One region of the Janthinobacterium sp. GMG2 genome, then DNA from elsewhere that is predicted to be linked to it. Evidence: predicted binding sites of a transcription regulator. Region 1 holds the regulator's gene; the other holds the start of a gene.
What was found. The regulator sigma-54, encoded in region 1, starts transcription at its own class of promoters, with help from an activator protein. The targets are predictions, from matches to a motif close to TGGCANGNAANCTGCTTT.

Region 1 (3,206 bases):
CCGGCGTTGACTCGAACAGGGCCAGCAGCGCCCCCATCTGCGCCTCGGGCAGGTAGACATCGGCCAGGTCCGTGTACAGGGCGTCGGCCGCGCTGATCGTCAAGCCCGTCAAGCCCAGGTACAGGCCCAGCTGGCCGGCCAGGCGGGACAGGAAATAGCTGCCGCCCACATCGGGGAACAAGCCAATATTGACTTCCGGCATGGCCATGCGCGTGCGGCCCGTGACGATGCGCAGGCGGTTGCCGGGCCCGGCTTGCGCCACGCCCATGCCGCCGCCCATCACCACGCCATCCATCACGGCGATATACGGTTTCGGATAGAAATGGATCACATGATTTAACGCGTATTCTTCCGTAAAGAAATCTTCCAGCAAGGCGCTGCCGCCTTGCGGTGTGGCCAGGCCCGCATCGTAGAAGAAACGGATGTCGCCGCCGGCGCACAGTGCTTTCTCGCTGCTCGATCGGATCACGACGGCGTCCACCTGCGGATCGTCGCGCCAGGCCAGCAGGGCCGCGCTCAGGGCGCGCACCATCTCCAGCGACAGGGAATTCAAGGCTTTCGGACGGTCGAGCACGATATGGCCCGTGCGGTTGCGGATGGAAGTCTGGACGAAGTCGCTCATGGCAGGCGTGAAAAAAGTAAAAGTACAAACATTCTAGCGCCTGCGCGGGGAACATTGTGTTCAAAAGGTAGGGGCGCAAAAAAGGGCGCAATGTGCGCCCTTAGTTGATCACAACTGCTGGAAGCGGGTGGCCTTAAACGGCGACGACGGCGTCTTCCTCGGAGTTGTCTGGCAGATGCTTGATCGCCTCTTTACCGTGCCCTTGCACTTTGGTTTTGTATTTCATCACTTGCCTATCGAGCTTGTCGATCAGGGCATCGATCGCGGCATACAGGTCTTGTGCCAGGCTTTCCACATAGACGGTTTTGCCACTTAAACGCAGGTTGACTTCGGCCTTTTGACGTTTTTCTTTCTCTTTGAGGTTATCCACGGTCAGAATCACGGCGATATCGATAACTTGATCGAAATGACGTTTCACGCGTTCCAGCTTCGTTTGTACGTATTCACGGATGGCTGGTGTCACTTCGAGATGATGTCCGCTGATGGTGAGATTCATACACACTCCTAAAGATGATCGGGTTCGTGCGGTCCATCCTATCCGGCCCGCAGAGGAACCGAAAAAAACTTACAAACACTTACGCAGGCTCACTGGCGGAATTTTCAACGCTTCCCGGTATTTGGCAACAGTACGTCGCGCAATCACCATGCCTTGTTCCCCCAGCATGTCCGCAATCTTACTGTCGGATAAAGGATTTTTAGGGTCTTCTGCTCCTGTCAGTTGCACGATCAATGCCCGTATCGCCGTCGATGACGCTTCGCCCCCCGCTTCGGTGGCGACGTGGCTACCAAAGAAATATTTCAACTCGAACATGCCGTGCGGGGTCAGCATGTACTTTTGAGTTGTTACCCGCGAGATAGTACTCTCGTGTAAACCCAGTGTATCAGCTATTTCACGGAGCACAAGGGGGCGCATGGCAACGGCCCCGTGCGAGAAAAAGTTCTTTTGTCTTTCTACTATTGCCTGTGCCACGCGCAGGATCGTGTCGAAACGCTGGCGCATATTCTTGATCAGCCACTTGGCTTCCTGCAACTGTGCGCCCATGGCGCCCTCGCCCTTGCCCTGCTTGAGCAGGTTGGCGTACATGGCGTTGACGCGCAGGCGCGGCATGACGTCATTGTTCAGGGTCACTTGCCAGCCATTGCGCGCGCGCTTGACGACGACGTCGGGCACCACGTAATCGGACACGTCCGAGGCGAACACGGCGCCCGGATGCGGATTGCACTGGCGAATCACCGTCTGTGCTTCGCGCAAGTCTTCATCGTCGCAATCGAGGGCTTTTTTCAGCTTGTTGAAATCGCGCTGGGCAAACCAGGCCAGGTGCTTTTCCACGATGACGAGCGCCATGCGCCGCGTCACCATGGCGATGTGCGGCAAGCGCTTGATCTGCAGCGCCAGGCATTCGGACGCATTGCGCGCGCCCACGCCGGGCGGATCGAAACTTTGCAGCAGCGACAAGGCCGTACGCATCTCGTCGGCGTCGATTTCCAGCTCTTCCGGCAGGCGCGCCAGGATGTCGTCGAGCGACTCTTCCAGGTAGCCATTGTCGTCGAGCGCGTCGATGATCAGCTCGACCAGCGCGCGGTCGCGCAATTCAAGCACCGTCACGCGCATCTGCTCCATCAGGTGTTCGCGCAGGGTGCAGTGATGGGCCTCGAGTTGCGGGCGGGAATCTTCGTCGTCGGGCGCCTTGCCCCGGCTCGCCTCGCTCCAGTCGCTGTCGCCGCCATCCGCCGCGGCCGGACCCTCGCCCGCCTCGCCGTCAAAGGTTTCCGCTTCGGCTGGCGCCGCGGGCGCCTCCTGGCCTGGCGGCTGGGGCGGCGCTTCGGCCGGCGCCGCCGTGGAACTCAAGGCCCCGTCCGACAGCAGGCGCAGCGAACGGTCGAGCGGATCGTCGAGGCGCTCGAGCAGGGGATTGTCCGTCAGCAGTTGCTCGAGTTCCTGGTGCAATTCCAGGGTCGACAATTGCAACAGGCGTATCGATTGCTGCAACTGCGGCGTCAGTGCCAGGTGCTGCGAAGTGCGCAGCTGCAATGATTGTTTCATTGGCTTACATGCGGAAGTGTTCGCCCAGATAGACCCGGCGTACCGACTCGTTCGCGATGATGTCGTCGGGGCGTCCCGACGCCAGTACCGAGCCCTGGTTGATGATGTAGGCACGGTCGCAAATACCCAGCGTCTCGCGCACATTATGATCGGTGATCAGCACGCCGATATTGCGCTCCTTCAAGAAGCGCACGATGCGCTGGATCTCGATCACGGCGATCGGATCGACGCCGGCGAACGGTTCATCGAGCAGCACGAAACGGGGATCCGTGGCCAGCGCGCGGGCGATTTCCACGCGGCGGCGCTCGCCGCCCGACAGGGACAGGGCCTGGTTCTCGCGCAGCTTTTCAATCTGCAAATCGGCCAGCAGCTTATCCAGGCGCTCCTCGATCTCGGCCTTCTTCAAAGGACGGCCTTCGACGGTCTGGATTTCCAGCACGGCGCGGATATTGTCTTCCACCGTCAGCTTGCGGAAGACGGACGCTTCCTGCGGCAGATAGGACAGGCCCATCTGCGCGCGGCGGTGGATCGGCAGGCTGG
Region 2 (3,206 bases), on a different contig from region 1:
GAGCGGCGGCCGGAGCTGCTGCGTCAGGCACCGGCGTGACGGCGGGAGCGGCGACGGCCGAAGTCGTGGCCGCCTCCGTCTTGGCGGGGGCATCGGCAAAGCTCGGCGCGGCGACGCCAAACGCACACAGACAGGCAAACCCAGCTAGCAATTTTGTTATATTTTTACGCATCAATATTCCCCTTAGAGCGCTTCGTTGCCGGTTTCACCGGTACGGATGCGGATGACTTGTTCCAGGTTGTAGACGAAAATCTTGCCATCGCCGATTTTACCGGTACGCGCGGCACCTTCGATCGCTTCGATGGCCTGGTCGACAATGGCGTCATCGACGGCCGCTTCGATTTTGGTTTTTGGCAAGAAGTCGACGACATACTCGGCTCCACGGTAGAGTTCCGTGTGACCTTTCTGGCGGCCGAAACCTTTGACTTCGGTAACGGTAATGCCTTGCACATTGATAGCCGACAAGGCTTCGCGTACTTCGTCCAGTTTGAACGGTTTAATGATTGCAGTAATCATTTTCATGGCAGTCTCGCTTAAAAGGTTTTGGATACGGTCAGCACGAGACCGGATTTCGCCAGATTCTTGCCATTCGGTGCCAGCGACGTGATGTTGGCTTTGACATAGGCCAGGGCGACTGTTGCCATGCCAAAATCCTTGGTGACGCCCAGTTTGTAATCGGTGTAGCTGAGGGAATCGTTGTGCTCGACTTTCTGGCGGCCCACATGCAGGTTCAGCAGATAGCCTTCGTGCACATCGATATTCGCGCCCACGTCGAGGTAGCCGCTGTTCTTGCTGTCGGCCACGCCGAACAGATTGGTGGTCGAGTGCGAGTACTTGATGTAGGCCGGGCCATAGCCGAGCTGGCCATACAGCTCGAAGGTGTTGGCATTGGTGCTCAGCCCATTCGAGGGATAGAAGTAGTACAGGCCGCCTACGTCATAGGTAAAATCCTTGCTGATCTCGCCCCGTTTGCCGCCGTAGATGTCCCATTCCAGGTTGGTATCGCCGCCGCCGTCCTTGATCCATTTGATGCTCGACAGCCAGGTGCCGACGTACAAACCCGTCGGGTTGTGGGTATAGTCGGCACCGCCGCTGATGGCCGGTTTCAAGCGGCTTTGCGAGATGCCGCGGTAACGGTAGTCGCTGGTCAGCGCCACGTTGTAGCTCACCACGTTATCAGGTACGGCTTCGGCTGCAGCAGGCGCCGCCACTGCATCCTGGGCCATGGCGCTACCGCACAAGGCGGCCATGGCCAGCGTCAACGCTGCAGCTAAAGTCATGTTCTTGGACAGATTCTTCATGGCGATTCCCTTTTATTGAACTTTTAAAGCGGTTGAGGTTTAAAATCTTGGCTGGAGATCACAAAGCGTTCATACCTTCTTTAGCAGAATACGTGCCAGCTCTCTTGCCACCTTGACAGGTGCGTTTCCGGCCATACATACCCTGCAAGCCTCTGGGCATGCGGGTACGGGCTGCTGAAGCATTGTGAATTTGCCCAGTTTCGCACCAGATTAACGCCGCTGTGCACCGCAATGGTGCGATGCACAGGCCGCACCATAAAAGGACTGACCATGGACATGAATACCTTCTTTAACGACTTGCAAGGCAAGATCCATCAAGCCATCGAAAACTCGCCTGCCAAGGATATCGAGAAAAACGTGAAATCGATGATGACCCAGGGCTTCGCCCGCCTCGACCTCGTCACGCGCGAGGAATTCGATATCCAGGCGCAAGTGCTGGCCAAGACCCGCGCCAAGCTGGACGCACTGGAACTGCGCCTGATCGAGCTGGAAACGCGCCTGAACGACACCAAGGCGTAAAGTGCGGCCAGCAAGGCTCCGTTATTGACGGCCTTGCTGGCATAGCTCAAGCTTGACGGCGTTTCACGCGCTAGACTGATCCTGCCCGCGCCCGCGCCACAGGGGAGTCTGATGAGTCTGGCCGTCCTGAAAAGCCGCGCCCTGGCCGGCATGGAAGCGCCCGAGGTAAGTGTTGAAGTCCACCTTGCCAATGGCTTGCCTTCGTTTACGATTGTCGGCCTGCCGGATACGGAAGTGAAGGAATCGCGCGACCGCGTCCGTGCCGCGCTGCAAAACTGCGGCTTTGAAATGCCGGCGCGGCGCATCACGGCCAATCTGGCGCCGGCGGACTTGCCCAAGGAATCGGGGCGCTTCGACCTGCCCATCGCGCTGGGCATCCTGGCCGCGTCCGGCCAGTTGCCGGGCGACCAATTACACCACTACGAATTCGCGGGCGAACTGTCGCTGTCGGGCCAGTTGCGCCCTATCCGCGGCGCGCTGGCAATGACCTTTGCCATGCAGCGCAGCCAGCCGGGCGCGCCACGCGCCTTCATCCTGCCGCAGGCGAACGCAGACGAAGCGGCTCTCGTCAGCGATGCCTGCATCTATCCTGCCCACAGCCTGCTCGAGGTCTGCGCGCATTTTGCCGCGCACGCCAGCCGGACCGTCCTGCAACGCCACCAGCCCATGCTGGCCGTACCCGATTTTGCGTATCCGGACTTTGCCGACGTGCAAGGACAGCAGCAGGCGCGCCGCGCACTGGAAGTGGCGGCCGCGGGTGGCCATAACGTCCTGATGGTGGGGCCGCCGGGCGCGGGCAAGACCATGCTGGCCAGCCGCTTCCCCGGCGTGCTGCCGCCCATGAGCGACGAAGAGGCGCTGGAATCGGCCGCCGTGCATTCGCTGGGCGGCCTCTTCAAGGTGGAACACTGGAAACGGCGCCCCTACCGTGCCCCGCACCAGACGGCATCCGGCGTGGCCCTGGTGGGCGGCGGCAACGTGCCGCGCCCGGGAGAAATCTCGCTGGCCCACTGCGGCGTGCTGTTTCTCGATGAAATCGCCGAATTCCAGCGCCGGGTGCTCGATGTGCTGCGCCAGCCCATGGAATCGGGCGTGATCAGCATTTCACGCGCGGCCCGCCAGGCCGAGTTTCCTGCTCGCTTCCAGTTGATCGCCGCCATGAATCCCTGCCCCTGCGGTTATCTGGGCCATGCTTCGGGACGCTGCCGCTGCACGCCGGACGCCGTGCTCCGTTATCACAGCCGCCTGTCCGGTCCGCTACTCGACCGTATCGACCTGCAGGTTGAAGTGGCCGCCATGCCGCCGGCGGCGCTGGGGCGGCACGCAGGCGCCGGCGAAAGCACGCAAGCTATTGCCACGCGGGTCGCGGCAGCCTTTGCCCTGCAG

Region 2: the regulator sigma-54 is predicted to act here: its motif matches at 1,382-1,399, upstream of SKZ59_RS26825 (TorF family putative porin).

What each region holds. Positions count from the first base shown of each region.
Region 1 covers NZ_JAXAWA010000003.1:611,173-614,378, reverse strand. Annotated here, with positions in the region: gene SKZ59_RS14875 (enoyl-CoA hydratase/isomerase family protein) at 1-622, opposite strand, end outside; gene hpf (ribosome hibernation-promoting factor, HPF/YfiA family) at 756-1,118, opposite strand; gene SKZ59_RS14865 (RNA polymerase factor sigma-54) at 1,188-2,666, opposite strand; gene lptB (LPS export ABC transporter ATP-binding protein) at 2,671-3,206, opposite strand, start outside.
Region 2 covers NZ_JAXAWA010000009.1:274,955-278,160, forward strand. Annotated here, with positions in the region: gene SKZ59_RS26815 (ammonium transporter) at 1-172, opposite strand, end outside; gene SKZ59_RS26820 (P-II family nitrogen regulator) at 184-522, opposite strand; gene SKZ59_RS26825 (TorF family putative porin) at 534-1,301, opposite strand; gene SKZ59_RS26830 (accessory factor UbiK family protein) at 1,572-1,820, shown strand; gene SKZ59_RS26835 (YifB family Mg chelatase-like AAA ATPase) at 1,932-3,206, shown strand, end outside.